3 regions of the Gracilibacillus marinus genome follow, and region 1 is predicted to be linked to each of the others. Evidence: riboswitches for the same ligand, from Rfam matches in the RefSeq annotation. Region 1 holds a riboswitch; each other region holds the start of a gene.
The links. Region 1 has a riboswitch for S-adenosylmethionine ahead of ACFOZ1_RS11675 (5-methyltetrahydropteroyltriglutamate--homocysteine S-methyltransferase). Riboswitches for the same ligand answer to the same signal wherever they lie in the genome.

Region 1 (6,207 bases):
CATATAGCAAAAGTTGTGGATATGCATCTTGGAATATTAACCAATTACATCTCTCTAAGAAGAGGAAAAAATACTCTTGTTCTTCTTCATTAAGTAAAAAAGGTAAGTAAGTACCTTTTAGGTCTGTCATATTCCAACCCGCATTTCTTGATACCATATGTGCTAAAAAAGCCCAGTCAATTTCCTGATGATCCAAATAAAACTCTAAGTAAGCACTCGTTCTTGAAATATTATTCTTATTTGCGATGGTAGTTCTCTTCTCGATTTCCTTCACTATTTTCAATTCATTTGCTGTAAGACTTTTCAAAATAGATTTATGTGAGTTTAAATTTTGTTTTAGTTTTTTAACTAATGGATTGCTAATCATATGTGCATCTCTCCAATCTAACAACATTCTTATCCTCTACTACTATTTCTATTCATAACGCTATTTAATTAGTTACATTATTGAATACTTTGAAGAAATGTAATTGCTAATATGTACGTATACATTTATAATGTAAGTGATTACATTATAATAATAAAAGAAATGAGGAATCTAATGTGACTCCTATCACACTTACAAACCCATTATACTGGACGGATATACCTGATGTAGACGTAATAAGAGTAAATGACATGTTTTATATGATCAGTACAAGTATGCATACAATGCCAGGTTGTCCGATTATGAAGTCTGTCAACTTAAGAGATTGGGAAATTGTTTCCTATGTTTTTGACAAGCTAGAGGATAACCAGGAACATTATTTGATAGAAAAAAAGGGAATTTATGGACAAGGATCTTGGGCAGCTAGTTTGCGTTATGAGAATGATACATATTATGTATGTTTTTCAAGTAATGATATGAAAAAGTTCTATATCTACCAGACAGATGATATTGAAAAGGGTGAATGGAAACGTTCTGAAATTGATGGGATATATCATGACCCTGCATTACTATTTGATGGTGGAAGAGTTTTTGTGATTTATGGATGTGGAGACATAAAAATTGTAGAATTGACAGAAGATGTGACTCAGCTAAAAGAGTCTGGTATTAATCAGATTTTATTACAAACACCAACTGATAATATTGGCTTAAGATGTGAAGGGTGTCATGCATACTATATAAATGGTTACTATTATTTATTGTTTATTGAATGGCCAACAAATGGAAATGAACGACGTAGACAAATATGTTATCGTTCGAAGTCACTTTTGGGTAAATATGAAAGAAAAATTATTTTTGATGATGATTTTGGTTATAAGAATAAAGGTATTGCACAAGGTGCGATTTTTGATACACAAGCAGGGGATTGGTATGCAATGCTTTTTCAAGACCATGATGCAGTAGGACGAATTCCATATATTTTACCTGTACAATGGAAAGACAATTGGCCAATGATTGGTGTGGACGGTAAAACACCAGAACAGATAGAATTACAATTACCAAATGCTATAACATCTCCTATAGTAATTAGTGATGAATTTCATTATACAGATAATGCGCTCTCTTTACAGTGGCAATGGAATCATAATCCGATGAATGAATGTTGGTCATTAACAGAACGAAATGATCATTTACGATTACGTACAAGTAGAGTGGTTGAAAATGTGCTTGAAGCACCAAATACATTAACGCAACGTACAGAAGGCCCAACTTGTGAAGCAAGGATAAAGATAGATTGCACGAATATGCAAATAGGTGATGTTGCTGGATTAATCGCCTTGCAGAGTAATTTTGGAACAGTAGGAATAAAAAAAATGGATGAAAATCACTTTGAAATCCAGATGACTAAATCAAAGCAGAATCAGAATGAAGTGATTATTGATAGGAAGGAATTCGCTACACCTATCCTTTATTTGAAAATTCGTTTTCAGTATGAGGATAGTATCGATCAAGCTACATTTTATTGGTCTGATAATGAAGTTGAGTGGAACAACATCGGAGATATTTTGCAGATGAAGTATACATTAGATCATTTTATGGGATATCGAATAGGGATATTCAACTATGCAACAGAAGTAATTGGTGGTCATGTAGACATAGATTATTTTCGATATAAAAAAATTAAATAATAAATAGTATTGAAGCAAAGTAAATACTGGTAATCGCAGCATTTACTTTGCTTTATTTATAGATAAGGGTAAATAGTATTAGCTTACAGGTATATTTATCTATAAAATAGATTTATAAATTTTTACAATTGTTCTTTTCTTTTTTTATTTTATACCATACAATGAGATAGTAGGTAATCTTTGGTTTGTAATATTTCCTTTTTTTATCTAAATTAATAGGTTAAATGGTATAGCCATAATTTACCTGTTCAATCATTCTACTTCATTGAAGGTGAAAATCGTGTCATTACATAATGGTCTACATATTAACGAAAAAATTTGGTCAGAAAAAATAATCCAAATATATTGGATTATGGTATTCATGGCTTTTTTAGGACAATTTATTAGTTTTTTTATTACGCTTTATTATTTTCCTGATAGCATTATGAGATTTATCTTAGAAAAACTTATACTCCCGACATCGATTCAAGTAATTATTCTGTCCATCTTGTCCTATCTAGTAAGATACAAAAATTACTATAATACGAAGATGATAACAATTATCGGATCACTTGCAGCATTTGTGACTGTTTCTAGCCATCCAAATGTACCAGGTTTACAAGTATTGTTTCTTCTAACGATGTCTGTTATTGTGATTTATTTTGATGAAGATAAATTGCGTTTCAGTCTATTCATAAATATGTTGGCATTAACATGTGTGTATATATTTCCAGAGGTAAGAAGTGCTGTAACCGTATACGAATATGTTTCATATATGTTCGTACTATGGGCTGGTTACCGTGTTTACTTATTAGTGCTAGAGCGCGGTAATGAAGTAATGACATTTATACAAAAGGCAGATGAGAAAGAGAAAGAATTAATTGTAAAAAATGCAATCATGGATCGTTTAACTAAAGTAGATGCTCTTACAAATTTATATAATCATAAAACATTTCATCAATATTTAGACTTTTTATATGATCAAAGTATAAAACAAGGTATGCCACTACAATTAGCAATAATCGACATTGATAATTTCAAATCTATCAACGATACATTCGGTCATAGTATTGGCGATATTGTGTTAAGAAGGGTTGCGACAATTATATCAGAGCATATTACAGAAGATGATATTGCCGCTCGCTATGGTGGAGAAGAATTTGCTGTTTTATTAACAAATAAAGATCTTTCTACTGCTTATAACAGAATTGATCATTTAAGACAACAAATTGCTGAATGTTATCATGAAGAATTAAATGGTTATGTGACAGTTAGTGTTGGACTGAAAGAATTAGATAAAAGTATCACGAAAGTAGATTTCTTCCATCAAGCTGATGCAATGTTATACAACGCAAAGCGTACAGGTAAGAATAAGGTTATTTCAGAGGTTATGGAAGTTTGTTGATTTTTCTGAAAATTAGACTTGCATTCTTTTAACTAGTAAGTTATAGTAGTTTTATTGTAATTAAAATTAAATCATAAGTTTCTTATCCAGAGAGGCGGAGGGATTTGGCCCTAAGATGTCTCAGCAACCAGTCGATATGACCCGGTGCTACTTCCAAAAGACTGCATGTAGTCTTAAAGATAAGAAGATTGACTTTGTTTATATAAAGGCCTTCTTCTTAGAAGGTCTTTTTTATATGATTAAAACAGAAACAATCCTTCACTTACAAAACTGGATAAGGACAGAAAAGGGGATTAGAAATGACAACAAAAACAATTACAGCACCATTCAAAGCAGACCATGTAGGAAGTTTACTAAGACCAGACAGATTATTAGAAGCAAGAAAAAATTTTCAAGCAGGTCAGATTACATACCAACAGCTTCATGAGATTGAAAATGAAGAGATTGCCCGTATTGTGGATAAACAAATAGAAGTAGGATTAGAGCTTGTGACAGATGGAGAATTTCGTAGAAGATTTTGGCATACAGATTTTCTTGAACATTTAAATGGAGTAGAAGGATATGTACCAGAAGTTGGTTATATTTTTAATGGTGAAGAAGAAACAGAAAAATATAATATAAGAAATACGGGAAAAATCTCATTTAGTGCAGATCATCCATTTATCCAAGATTATAAAGAATTCCATGCAATTGTGGACGGGAGAGCTGTGGCGAAACAAACAATCCCTAGTCCAAACCAACTTTTTAATGAAGGCATAAGAGACGTAGCAATCTATCCAAATGTGGAAGATTATGCGAATGATATTATTAAAGCATATCAGGATGCGATACAAGCCTTTTATGATGCGGGATGTCGTTACATTCAATTCGATGATGTCTATATTGCAGGACTTTCATCTCCAGATATTCCGTTTAATGATGGTGAATTTTCTCGTGACTACTTAATTGATTTAGCATTACGTGTAGTGAATGGTGTTTTAGAGACGAAGCCAGATGATTTAACTGTTACAACACATTTATGTCGAGGGAATTATCGATCTAATTGGGCTTTCTCTGGTAGCTATGCACTAATTGCACCTACATTATTTGCGAAGGAAAAAGTAAACGGATTTTTCTTAGAGTATGATGACGATCGTTCAGGTGACTTTGGTCCATTAGACTATATACCAAATGGAGGAGCACATGTCGTATTAGGATTAGTTACATCTAAAAAAGGTGAACTTGAAGATAAAGAATTGATTAAGAAACGTGTAGAAGAAGCAACAAAATATGTCCCTTTAGAACAATTATGCCTAAGTCCTCAATGTGGCTTTGCATCAACACACCATGGAAATAAACTAACAGAAGAAGAACAATGGAATAAGCTTCGTTACATTGTAGAATTATCTAAAGAAATTTGGAATTAATTATTCATATATGCTTGTGGAAGAGAAGCTGGGACATACGTATTGTTCTAGCATAAAATCCAAACGATTCGGTAAATAGTTTTCGAATCGTTTGGATTTTTTAATTAAAGAATGCTTTTGTCTCAATTTCTTTTAACTTGCTTTAGGTAAACGCACACGCTTATTCTTTTTCCCCTTATATTGTCCTATTATTAAACCTACTATAACGATACATCCTCCGATGATTGATATTAGACTTGGTAGTTCTTTTAATAATAACCAAGCCACAATTACTGCAATAAAAGGTTCTACATAAAGAAATGTAGAAATGGTACTTGCATTCCCGTAAGATAATGCAATCGCCCATGTTACATATGCAATCGCAGCAGGAAAGATGCCTACATAAATAGTCGCTAGATGTGCATCCATTGTCGCATGACTAATTGTTGTAATTCCGTCTACAAATAAGAAAAAAGGAATTGTACCAATCCATGTAACGTATGCAGTAAATTCGATAGGTTTGTATCTTTTCAATAAAGGTTTTTGGAATACAGTAAAGAATGCTGCAGCAATTGCAGAGATGAAAATAAAAATTGTGCCTTTATTGAAGTGAAATGCGCCACTGTTTGAACCTAATGATATAATTATTAAGCCGATAAAACCAATAATAAGACCGATCCAACCATAGATAGAAATCCGTTCTTTCAAAAATAACATAGCAAAAAATGTTGTGAATATTGGTACAGAGCCAATGATCATACCAGCAGTTCCAGCAGAAACACTTACTTCACCGAATGTTACTCCAATATGGTATATAGAAATACCTATGAAACTTAGTAGTAATAAATAAAGAATATCTTTTAAATAAGGCAGTCGGAAGTTCGTAGTTGGCCATAATGCATACACGATAAAGAGCAATGATGCGATAATATATCTCATTAAAACAAGATGACCAGGCTCATATCCACCGTGTAAGCTGATACGAATAGCTGCAAATGTGGAACCCCATATTGAGACAGTTAGTGAGGCAAATAGAAATGCGCGTATAGTCATGATGTCACCCCTATCTTACAGTTAAGTAACCTTATATTATCACTCTGATAAACGTAACATCATTAACTTACAAATACAATACGATGTTATATATAAAAATTGAGATGTAAGACTATACAATCACATGAATTGGAGTATAATAATCTCATGACATCATAGGGGTGATTGGGTTGGAGAGACATTTTATCAATCAGTTGTTAGGGTTGCAAGGAAGAGAATTAAGAATGATATATACACTATTATTTTTAGATAATAGCTATTTATTAAAAGACAAGAAGGTTTCTTTACATACATATATAGAAAAGAAAGTAAGCGAATTGTCTAAAAGTG
Region 2 (6,207 bases), on a different contig from region 1:
TCGCCTGCCATTCCCTTCCGATTTTTTTGTCAACTTTTACTTCATACTTTAATAATACAAAAGTTATGACGATTGTGAGTATTAATAATGTCACAGTATAGAAAGATTTTTGTACAAAAATTTCTGTTAAGCTATACGCGATGACTAATGAAATCACAGGTGACGTTACCCATACCTTTACAATTTGATGAATAATACGCTGTTTCCATACGAGTTTCCAGCTTTTTGTTGCGCTAATTCCAACAATTGCTGTTGTCGTTACTTGTGTCATTGGAATTGGCATACCGAAAAATGAAGCAATAATGACTAATACTCCTGTTGTACTTGAAATAACCACACCATTTGCTAATGATAGATTGGTAATCTTCTTTGCATTTGTTTCTAGTACTTTTCCACCAAATAAGAAACTACCAAATGCGACAACAATCGCCAATAATGGCAAACCTACTTCCATTGAGACAATACTTGCACCAACTAATGGTCCTAGTGCATTTGCTACATTATTCATTCCTGCAGCAATTGCTTCGAAAAATCCTGTAATTAATAATAGAATTGCTAATACTTTGTGCGGGATTTTCCATTTAATCCGATGCCCTATTTTTACTCGTAACTTCTCAAACGTATACGTAATTAAAAAAGCAATGAATGGAATGATTAACCATAGACTTACAATTTGTATGACATTTGTGACATATAATTGTTGAAAAGAAATTCCGATACCAACAATTGCACCAACCGTTACTTCACTTGTTGACAATGGAATTCCTATATAATTCGTAATGAGTAACGTCCCTCCAGCTACAAGTAAGATAATTGCAGCAATTGGTACATCAATAATTTCTTCAGAGATGATTCCTTTACCTAATGTGTTCGTCACATGCTGACCGCCCCATAATGCACCAACAATCGCACCAATCCCTGCTAAAAAAAGAGCCATTCTTCTTTTTTTAATGACTTTTGCACCATAGACAACGCCCATGCTTGCGGCAGAACCACTTGCTCCTATATTAAAGGCAAACAGACAAGCTGCTAATATCGCAATTGTAACTAACATATCCATTCCTACTTCCTCATTTAGATTATATGTGCAGAACATTCTTTAGTTTGCAAAAAAACTCCTACTCTTGGCAAAGGTAGAAGTTCATCTCTACATCTTATCTACCAAGTTCATATCCTTGCTGGAATTAGCACAGTGCATTTTGCCTGTTGCTGAGATTTCCTCGGGCCAGTCCCTCCATCTCTCACGATAAGAATTTATCTAATTTTCGAAAAAATGAAACAATGATTTGTATTGAATATAATGGCAATTAATTCGATTGTCAATATACATTTCTTCCCTATAATAGCGGAAAATAGCTAAAAACCCTTATATCCCATGCATTTACTAGGTTTTAAATTTTTTTTATTTTTTTATTGAATTCTCATGCAATAAGATGTATGATGTATTGTATAGTATTTCCATAAAAACTAAATAGTTGTATACACTTATCAAGAGAGGTTAAGGGACTGGCCCAGTGATGCCTCAGCAACCAGCATGTTTTTTGTGCATGGTGCTAATTCCAGACGGTATATTTATACCAAAGATAAGGAGAAAATAAACCTTACGTAACAAGAGGCATTCTTCTTATCTAGAAGTGCGCCTCTTTTTTGTATTTTTTTTAACTTTTTTACAAGTGTATAGAAATAGAATATGAAATGACATTAGAAAGTGAGTGGTCTTTGTGAAACATTTAGAAACAATTCTTGCCCAAATAGGCAATCGTACAGATCCTAGAACAGGTGCCGTGGAAGCTCCAATCTATTTATCTACTGCATATCAACATCAAACAATTGGTCAATCGACTGGTTTTGATTACACAAGAACAAAAAATCCAACACGTGATGTCGTAGAGTCAGCAATTTGTGAGTTAGAAAATGGCACGAGAGGATTTGCATGTTCATCAGGTATGGCAGCAATTCAATTGGTACTTTCTTTATTCAAACATGGCGACCATATTCTCGTGACAGAAGATGTGTATGGTGGTAGTTATCGTTTATTTCAACAATTTGAACAATTATATGGAATTAAACCAATCTACGTCACACCAGATGAAATCGAAACATCAATCACGGAAGAAACAAGGGCAATTTTTATCGAGTCTCCAACTAATCCATTACTAATCGAGTTAGATTTAGATGAAATCGCAACAATTGCCAAAAAACATGACCTATTATTCATTGTGGATAATACCTTCTACACACCATATATACAAAAACCTATATCTAATGGCGCAGATATTGTTGTGCACTCAGGAACAAAATACCTGGGCGGTCACAATGATGTATTGGCAGGATTAGTTGTTGTAAAGGGTGAGCAATTAGCAGAAAAAATAACGTACTTACATAATGCTATTGGCGCAGTTCTTTCTCCATTTGATTCGATGTTGTTAGCGCGAGGAATGAAGACATTGAGTCTACGAGTAGAGAGACAACAAGAAAATGCTAGAGAGCTAGCAAAGTATTTACGTTCCCATGAACTCGTTACAGATGTGTTGTATCCAGGGAAAGGCGCAATGCTAAGCTTCCGTATAGAAGATAAGCGAATGGTTAAACCATTTTTAGAAAATCTGTCTACTATTCTATTTGCAGAAAGCTTAGGTGGTGTGGAAAGTTTCATCACATACCCGACTACACAAACACATGCAGACATTCCATTTGAAGAACGTGAGCGACGTGGTGTCTGTGAACGATTATTACGCTTCTCTGTAGGGATTGAGCATGTGGAAGATTTGAAGCGAGACTTAGATCAAGCATTACTGAAAAGCAAGGAGGAATTGGCACATGTCTAAACATCAATTTGATACAAAAGTCATCCATGCAGGAGTACAAAGAGGATTTCAAGAGAGAAAAACAGGTGCTGTAAATCCACCTATTTACCAATCTTCTACCTTTCACCAAGACCAATTAAATCAGTTCGGTCCATTTGATTATAGCCGCTCAGGTAATCCGACTCGCGAGCTAGTGGAAGAAACGATTGCGGTATTAGAAAATGGCTACAAAGGATTTGCCTTTGCATCTGGCATGGCTGCAATATCTAGTGCTTTTCTATTACTAGAATCAGGTGACCATGTTGTGATTACAAAAGACGTCTATGGCGGAACATTTCGCTTTGTGAGTCAGCTTTTAACACAATTTTCTGTTGATCATACCTTTGTAGATATGACAAATATAGAAGAAATCGAAAAAGCTATCCAACCTAATACGAAAGTCATCTATATCGAAACACCAGCAAACCCTTTGTTACAAGTAACGGATATCCGAGCAGTTGTCGCATTAGCAAAGGCAAACAATGCATTAACATTTCTTGATAATACATTTATGACACCACTCTACCAGAACCCGCTAGACTTAGGTGTCGATATTGTACTGCATAGTGCGACGAAGTTCTTATCAGGACATAGTGATATTATCGCAGGCTTAGCAGTGACGAATGATGAGGAATTGGCGAAAAAACTTCAATTTGCACAGAATACATTTGGAGCAATTCTTGGGGCTCATGATAGTTTTACATTATTACAAGGAATGAAAACACTGGAGACACGATTAGAAAAATCGACAAAATCCGCAACACAAATTGCAGAAATTCTTGCAAACCATGACGCCATTGAAAAAGTGTATTATCCAGGATTAGCATCACACAAAGGACATGACATTCATTTTAGCCAAGCAACAAGTGGTGGTGCTGTATTATCCTTTTTATTAGATGAAAAGATAGACAGCAACCGATTTGTTGAGCAACTCGAACTCCCTGTGTTTGCGGTTAGCCTAGGTGCAGTTGAATCAATCTTGTCCCATCCTGCTACAATGTCACATGCTGCGATGCCACCACATGAGCGCCAGGCTCGCGGTATTGATGATCGACTTTTCCGCTTATCTGTTGGGATTGAAAATGTTGATGATTTAATTGAAGATTTGCAGCAAGCACTAAAGCAAGCGGCTCTAGTTAAAAATGCTTAAACAACAAAAAGTCAACCCATTCCAAGTCATATATATATATTGGAATGGGTTGATTTTATTAGATATCTCACTAACTTCGGGCGATATATTCTCGCTAAGGGTAGATATAGTGAAATATCTACCCACCACATTTATTTATCGCCCTAAATTGAGAATAACACGGGCGATATCTCTTATTATCTACATATATAGCACACTGTTAAGGGGGATAATTAATTTATCTCATCATTAACTCCATTTCTCCAACGCTCATGAGAGATAATCACCCAAACTCTGCCGCACGATAATTATGTGGATCAATTTTTCGTAATATTGCTAATTCTTGTGTTGTTGGAGCTTTAGTATATCGAATTTCATCATACAATAACGGAAAACCCGTGTTTTCTTGCACTTCTTCAATGGTTGTATGTGGGTGAATTGAATCCAAGTGCAGCTTACCATCCCTATATTCAAATACACACAATGGCGTGATAATCTTCCAAAGGTTCCCCCTTGTTGTAACAAAGTCCACTTGCTCAACAAATGTCCTTGTATCATGTTTGGTTCGCCATATAATTGCCTTTTTCGCTGTTGGAATTAATACAGCACTACCTGCACCACCAGGAAGGCGTACTTTTGGCTTTTCGTAATCCCCAATGACAGATGCGTTCACATTCCCATTGATATCAAATTGCACTCCACCTAGAAATGCAACATCCAGCTTTCCACGCATCGACAAATCAAAGATCTCCTCTAACGGGAAATAAGCTTCCCCTAATTCGACTAAATCTGCACCTGCAGAGGAATAGGACGACTTTTTAACGGAAGATGGATTAACCCCACCAGGGATATTTAAATGAACCAAGTTCGGAGCATGCAATTGTCGAGCAAGATGCATGGCAACCATAGGCATTTGGGAGGACACTCCATGAAAAACAGTTTCACCATCTAGTAACATGTTCGCAATCGTACATGTCATTAAATCACTTATTGAATCGTTCGCTGCCATGCATGTGTCCCCCTGTCCTGATTCGTGTACTTATCGACATACCCCTTAATTGCGGATATATCCTTAAGCCCCAAAAACTCTCTTAAAGAAACATCATCTACATCATATTTATTATAACAAGACGTCGGTGCAGCACCTTTTGGCACATGAACGACAGCATCGACTAGGAAATGCGGTATCGCAATTTTATCTTTCCATTGTTTTATTTGAAAAGGGGAAGCGATTTGCTCTGTTGTGATGATCACACGTTGAGCGGCGCGTGACATGAGAACATCCTCGTACTTCGGTCCGTCGATGATTGCATTTCCGAACTCGTCACAATATTGTGTGTGAATAATTGCCACGTCTGGGACAATCGCACGAACTAATGTGACTGGTTCAGAAGTAAATGGATCTTCTACTACGACAAAATACTCATTCTTTTCAATTAAATCACCATACTTCAATCCACTCACAGGCATAAAAGGTACATTCGTTTTTGCTGCGCGTAATGCACTGATTACGGTGTAACATGCATGTTCATTTGCCTTCACTTGTCCTGATTGCACTGCTTTTCTGTAATGCGGTGGTAAGCCATAAACCGTTTCATAGCTAACAAACCCTGCATCTACTTCTTTTACTGCTTGCATCGCACATAATAGATCAATATCATGTGCACCTGCTGTTTTGACGATACGGAGGTTGCGCTTATCCTGTCTAATCATTTCTCTAACAAATGCCATTGGCGCGCGGTGAAGCACATTGCCACCTAACGCAATCGTACTTCCATCTACTATCGTATCTACAGCTTTTTCTAATTGGATTACTTTCGACAAGGTTTCTCCCCCCTAGTCTCTCTTATAAAATCTTACTTTATCGCATTACTTGCAATATGAACAGCATCCCAAACACCTGCAAATGGCGGTGCATAACATAAATCCGTCATTCCTAATTCCGCTGCAGACATTTTATTCTGGATTGCAATTGCGAACATATCAATTCGTAGTACGGCACCTGACTCACCAATTGCTTGTGCACCAAGAATGCGTTTCGTACCTTTTTCACAAATTAATTTGATCCATAATGGCTTTTGACCTGGATAATACCCTGGATGGTTGGCTGCCTTGACGGTTTCTGTCGTATAATCGATGGCTAAATCTTTTGCATCTCGTTCAGATAATCCTGTTCTTGCAAGTTCTAAATCAATGATTTTTACAGCAGCACTACCAAGTGTCCCAATGTAT
Region 3 (6,207 bases), on a different contig from region 1:
ATTATCTTACTACTTAAATTACTACCTAAAATCGGTAAATTTATTCCGACAGCTTCTATTGCTGGTTTTTTATTCGTATTAGGTGCGATTGTAACACTACCAGGAAATGCAGCTGCGGCATTAACTACAGGTGAAGGTTCAGAAGGAATTATTGGAGCTATTACTATGGTTGTCACAGCAATAACAGATCCATTTGTTGGTATGTTATCAGGTGTAGTAATACAATTTCTAATGAATCTATTAGGATTTTAAACAAGGGGGAGCATCATGACAGAAGTATATACACTAACTATTGAAGGTCTTGAACGAAAATTACCAATCATTCCAATTAACGATCATTTAAGTATTGCTAGTTTTGTTATTCTAGGAGATACAGAACTCGTGTGTCACGTGGCTCCGTTATTAGCCGAGAAATTGCCTGAAGTAGATTACATTGTGACAGCAGAAGCAAAAGGAATTCCATTAATACACGAATTAACCAGAGTAATTGGCAAAAAGGAATATATCATCGCACGTAAAAGTGTGAAAGCATATATGGAGAATCCGATTGTTCATAAAGTGAACTCGATTACAACAACTAGTGAACAGATTCTTTGTTTAGATGGAAAAGATGCGAAAGTATTACAAGGAAAAAAAGTCGCTTTAGTCGATGATGTGATTAGCACGGGTGAATCTATACAAGCTCTAGAAGAACTTGTACAAGAAGCAGGTGCTGAAGTAGTAGCGAAAGCAGCAATTCTTGCAGAAGGAGATGCGGCAAACCGAGAAGACTTCATTTTCTTAGAGAAATTACCTGTTTTTGTGAAATAATAGCATATAAGAAAACGGAAGATAGGAAGTGAGACTAATACGTTTCACTTTCTATTATTTTTTACAACATCAGTACTAATGTAAGCGATACTTCACTCTCTTACATTAGTAAAATAGCAAAGAGGGAGAAAATGGAGAAATTTAATAATTTCTTACAAAACAAAGAAACTCATCCGTATCCTATGGACTGCTAAGGTAGATTATTCCTTGCTAGATAAAATGATAACGTTTAACATAATAGATAAGGTGGATTGTACGACGTTTTGGAGAAAGTAATTAATCGCTGACAAAGAGGAGAGATTACATGACAATACATATTGGAATAATTGGTACAGGTTCTTTTGCTAGATTACATGCATCTATCGTAAATGAGATGGAAGATGTCGTGATACGTGGCGTTTGTGGTAGATCTCTAGAAAAAGCAGAGCAAATAGCTAAAGACTATCCGCAGGCGAAAGCATATAATGAATTGACGAAAATGTTAGATAATGAACAGATTGATGCTGCTTATATTTGTGTACCACCGTTTGCACACGGCGAAATAGAAGAATTGTTGGTAGAGAGAGGTATACCATTTTTTGTGGAAAAACCATTATCGACAAATATAGAAATACCTACAACGATACTTAACAAGATAAAAGAGAAGCAATTATTGACATCTGTCGGTTACCACTTTAGATATTTACATGGAACAAGGAAGGCAAAAGAATTATTACAAGATTGTACAATTGGTATGGCAATCGGTTATTGGATGGGTACAATGCCTGAGGTGAGTTGGTGGAGAAAAAATGAGACATCAGGAGGCCAATTTGTAGAGCAAACCACACATATTGTCGATTTAGTTAGATATGTATTAGGTGAAGTGGAAGAAGTCAGAGCGGATTTCGCCAAACGAATGCAACCAGCTAAGGCTGAAATAAATGTATCTGATGTAGGCACTGTCACGCTAAAGATGAGTAGTGGTGCTATTGTTACTATCCATAACACCTGTATATTACCAATAGATTATCAGAATGGACTTGATGTTTATACAGATCGTGGCATTTTACGTCTTAATCAACAAGGTTTGCAGGAAGTTAATCAGGATGAGATAAGAGACTATTCTAATGACTCATCTGTCTCACCATATGAAAAAGAATCACAAGCATTTATTCATGCGGTTAGAACGTCTGACTCCTCACAGATTTTATCAACATATGAAGATGCATGGAAAACACAACAAGTAGCAATTGCTGCAAATCAATCTGCAGAACTAGGCCAAAGTATTAAATTAGCTAAATAATTGGATTAGTCAAAAAAATGATACTTGACATCATGCCATAGTTAGGTGTATTCTAATATTTAAATTAAATACCATAAATTTCCTATCAAGAGAGGTGGAGGGACTGGCCCTTTGAAGCCTCGGCAACGGACTATCTGTATGTACCGTGCCAATTCCAGAAGTGTAATGCTTGAAGATAAGAAGAGAGACAGATTGTAGCTGACATTTTGCCCCTTTTCTTATTTAGAAAAGGGTTTTTTGGTTTTTAAAAAAAAATAAAGTATACAGACAGAATTCACGGTAAGTGTCCTATACACTTTAGCATGTGAAGGGGGGAGAAGAATGACGATACAAGGTAACCAACAAGAATTATTAGATGCTTTGCAAAAATTGAAAAGTAAGCAATGGATTGACTTAACACACACGTTTGGGCCTGATTCACCACATTTTTTTGCATTGCCCAAAGCAGAGATTAACCCATTATTTACGCATGAAGATGGCTTCTTTGTACAACAATTTTCGTTTGCAGGACAATATGGAACACATATAGATGCACCGATTCATTTTGTGCCGAATCAACGTTGGCTAGAAGAATTGGAATTAAAAGAGTTAGTATTACCTCTTGTTGTGATTGATAAATCCAAAGAAGCAGCAGAAAACCATGACTATACGGTAACAGTCCATGATATTCAATTGTTTGAAGAAGAATATGGACAAATAGAAGAAGGTACATTTGTTGCATTAAGAACAGATTGGAGCAAACGATGGCCAGATGTGGAGAAATTCGAGAATAAAGATACAGACGGTAATGCACATGCTCCTGGATGGGGATTGGATGCATTGAAATATCTCTTCGAAGAGAGAAACGTGAAAGCAATTGGTCATGAAACGTTTGATACAGACTCTGCAAAGGATGCAAGAGCAAACGGATCGTTAATTGGCGAATATTATGTACTTGAGCAAGATACATATCAAGTGGAGTTATTAACAAATTTAGATAAACTACCTCCAAAAGGCGGTATTATATTTAATATAGTAGCAAAACCAGAAAAGGCAACTGGGTTTCCAGTGCGTTCTTTTGCAATAATACCTTAAAACAAAAAATAGAGAGGATTGATTAACTATGACAAAAACAATAATTAAAGCACCATTTAAAGCAGACCATGTGGGAAGTTTATTACGACCAGAGAGTTTAAAAGAAGCAAATGAGAATTTCAAGGCAGGTAAAATATCCTATGAAGAGTTACGTGCAGTACAAACAAAAGAGATTGAAAGAATTGTAGATAAACAGATTGAAGTAGGGCTAGAGTTAGTAACAGATGGCGAATTTCGTCGTGGATGGTGGCATCTTGACTTTATGGAGCACTTGAATGGATTTGAAGGATATGTTCCGGAAAAAGGACTTCAATTTCATGGTGTGGAGACTGAAAGATATGATGTACGAAATATTGGTAAAGTTTCGTTTAATGCAAATCATCCATTCATTAAAGATTTCATTGAATTTAAAGAAATTGTTGGAGACCGTGCAGTAGCGAAACAAACGATACCAAGTCCTAACCAACTGTTCCATGCAGGTATTCGTAACCAAGAAGTGTATCCAAACTTAGAAGATTATACACAAGATGTGATTGATACATATCGTGATGTAGTAAAAGCATTCTATGATGCAGGCTGTCGTTATCTGCAATTTGATGATGTGTATATTGCAGGATTAAATGCAGAGCAATTGTTTGCATTTGAAAATTTATCGAGACAAGAATTAATTGATTTATCGTTACATGTTGTGAACAGTGTATTAGAGGATAAGCCGGAAGACTTAATTATTACAACACACCTTTGCAGAGGTAACTATCGTTCGACATGGGCATTTGAAGGAAGTTATGCACATATCGCACCGACACTTTTTGCAAAAGAAAAAGTAGATGGATTCTTCTTAGAATATGATGATGATCGTTCGGGTGATTTCCAGCCATTACGTCATATTGCAAAAGAAGATGGACCACATGTTGTATTAGGATTATTCACATCAAAATTCGGTGAACTAGAGGACAAAGAATTGATTCAAGCACGTATAGAAGAAGCGAGTCAATTCGTGTCGAAAGACAAAATCTGCTTAAGCCCACAATGTGGATTTGCTTCTACGCATCACGGAAATATTTTGACAGAAGAAGAACAATGGAATAAATTAGCATACGTAGTGAAGCTTTCAAAAGAATTACTCGGAAATGAATAAAGTATCTATAATAATAGAATCCCTAAGTGCTCTTAAAGATACAGGCACTTGGGGATTCTTGTTTTTTATAATCAGGTATTATTTTTACTGAACAATTGTATAGAGATTAGAACGACGAAGATAAGACATCCAATGATATCTGTATTGCCCTCTGGATACATAAGCAAAAGGCCTGTTATACATGCGATTAGTCGCTCTATCCAATGAAGCTTTCTATACCAAAATCCGATTAACCCAGCTCCTATTGCAATCATTCCTGCGAATGCAGTAATAATAATCCATGTTATGCCTGTAAAAGTTACATCAATCATTAATAATTGTGGTTGAAAGACGAACATGTATGGAATGATAAATGCGGCAATTGCAAGTTTTGTTGCAATAAAACCGGTTCGGATGGGTTCACCACCGGAGATGCCTGTTGCTGCGAATGCGGCGAGCGAGACAGGTGGTGTAATATCGGCAACGATTCCAAAGAAAAAGACAAACATGTGTGCAGCAAGTACCGGAATGAATAATTCATAAGAATCACTTAATGCCATAATTGCAGGTAGTGCGACAGTTGACGTAATTATATAGTTAGCCGTGGTAGGCGATCCCATTCCAAGTAAAATAGATGTAATCATTGTGAAGAATAATGTGAGTAAAATTAATATAGTTGGGTTACTTGTCATCGTTGCAGCCATGTCTACAAGCCCATTCCCGAGCTTTAAGCCAAGTCCTGTCTTTGTCACTACACCAACAATAATCCCTGCACTTGCTGTGGCTGCGGCAACACCTAATGCAGTTCGTGCGCCATCTGTTAACGCTTTGGATAATTTGTCTAATGATAGTTTTCCTTTGTTATTTAATAAAATATTAGTTTCTTTTGAAAGAAGGCTAACAAGAATAGCGGTAAGTATGCCATATATAGCCGTTCTTTCGATACTAAAACCATGGAACAGGAAAAAGATGATAACAATAATAGGAAGTAAAAGATATAGCTTCTTATATACTCTTTTTTTCTCTGGTAGTTCGTCTCGAGATAGACCAACGAGACCAAGTCGTTTTGCTTCAAAGTGCGTCATCACCCAAATTCCTGTAAAGAAGAGCAAGGAAGGTATGACAGCCGCCTTGGCGATTTCCCAATAAGGTTTACCAGCAAATTCAATCATCAAAAATGCTGCCGCACCCATTATTGGAGGCATAATTTGCCCACCAGTTGATGCTGCTGCTTCTACTGCTCCTGCAAAGTTCCGCTTATAACCTAGGCGTCTCATCATAGGAATGGTATAAGAACCTGATGTAACGGTATTTGCGACAGAGCTTCCTGATATCGTTCCATTGAGTGCACTAGAGAATATCGCTACTTTTGCAGGTCCACCAATTCGGTGACCAGCAATGGCCAATGCTAAATCATTAAAATATAATCCGACACCAGTTTGTACAAGAAATGCACCGAATAATAGAAACAAAAAGATATAAGTAGACGAGACTTGAAGAGGGGTACCAAGAATTCCTTCTGTAGTGAAAAACATAGAGTCGATTAATTGTTGTAAACTAAGCCCACGATGCACGAACATTCCTGGCATATAAGGACCAAATAAAGCATACATCAAAAATGCGGATGCAATGATGACAATTGGTAACCCTACTGCACGGCGAGCGGCTTCTAGAACAAGTAGAATGGCTATAGCCCCAATAATAGCTTGACCAAGATGAATGCCACCGATTTGTTGTACTAACGTTTCATAAAATAATGGCCAATAGGATGTCACCATAATAGATAGGCAAATGAATATCCAATCATACCATGGAATAGAAGTCTTTTTGATTCCCTTTTTTATAGGAAATAACATAAAAATAAGTGTTAACGCGAAGCCTAGATGGACAGTGCGTTGAATATAAGCAGTATATGATCCGAAAA

Region 2: it holds a riboswitch for S-adenosylmethionine, as region 1 does, so the genes downstream of both, ACFOZ1_RS04185 (methionine biosynthesis PLP-dependent protein) here and ACFOZ1_RS11675 (5-methyltetrahydropteroyltriglutamate--homocysteine S-methyltransferase) in region 1, are expected to answer to the same signal.
Region 3: it holds a riboswitch for S-adenosylmethionine, as region 1 does, so the genes downstream of both, ACFOZ1_RS00155 (cyclase family protein) here and ACFOZ1_RS11675 (5-methyltetrahydropteroyltriglutamate--homocysteine S-methyltransferase) in region 1, are expected to answer to the same signal.

The regions. Positions count from the first base shown of each region.
Region 1 covers NZ_JBHSDV010000003.1:277,133-283,339, forward strand. The annotation lists gene ACFOZ1_RS11660 (DUF2515 family protein) at 1-394, opposite strand, end outside; gene ACFOZ1_RS11665 (glycoside hydrolase family 43 protein) at 544-2,055, shown strand; gene ACFOZ1_RS11670 (GGDEF domain-containing protein) at 2,336-3,439, shown strand; SAM riboswitch class I at 3,519-3,625, shown strand; gene ACFOZ1_RS11675 (5-methyltetrahydropteroyltriglutamate--homocysteine S-methyltransferase) at 3,739-4,845, shown strand; gene ACFOZ1_RS11680 (DMT family transporter) at 4,978-5,877, opposite strand; gene ACFOZ1_RS11685 (hypothetical protein) at 6,048-6,207, shown strand, end outside.
Region 2 covers NZ_JBHSDV010000001.1:952,095-958,301, reverse strand. The annotation lists gene ACFOZ1_RS04190 (inorganic phosphate transporter) at 1-1,060, opposite strand, end outside; SAM riboswitch class I at 1,152-1,253, opposite strand; SAM riboswitch class I at 1,483-1,590, shown strand; gene ACFOZ1_RS04185 (methionine biosynthesis PLP-dependent protein) at 1,722-2,828, shown strand; gene ACFOZ1_RS04180 (aminotransferase class V-fold PLP-dependent enzyme) at 2,821-3,996, shown strand; gene ACFOZ1_RS04175 (CoA-transferase subunit beta) at 4,259-4,984, opposite strand; gene ACFOZ1_RS04170 (CoA transferase subunit A) at 4,963-5,799, opposite strand; gene ACFOZ1_RS04165 (CoA-disulfide reductase) at 5,832-6,207, opposite strand, start outside.
Region 3 covers NZ_JBHSDV010000001.1:18,829-25,035, forward strand. The annotation lists gene ACFOZ1_RS00140 (NCS2 family permease) at 1-252, shown strand, start outside; gene ACFOZ1_RS00145 (phosphoribosyltransferase family protein) at 268-810, shown strand; gene ACFOZ1_RS00150 (Gfo/Idh/MocA family protein) at 1,115-2,092, shown strand; SAM riboswitch class I at 2,172-2,274, shown strand; gene ACFOZ1_RS00155 (cyclase family protein) at 2,414-3,166, shown strand; gene ACFOZ1_RS00160 (5-methyltetrahydropteroyltriglutamate--homocysteine S-methyltransferase) at 3,195-4,304, shown strand; gene ACFOZ1_RS00165 (TRAP transporter permease) at 4,376-6,207, opposite strand, start outside.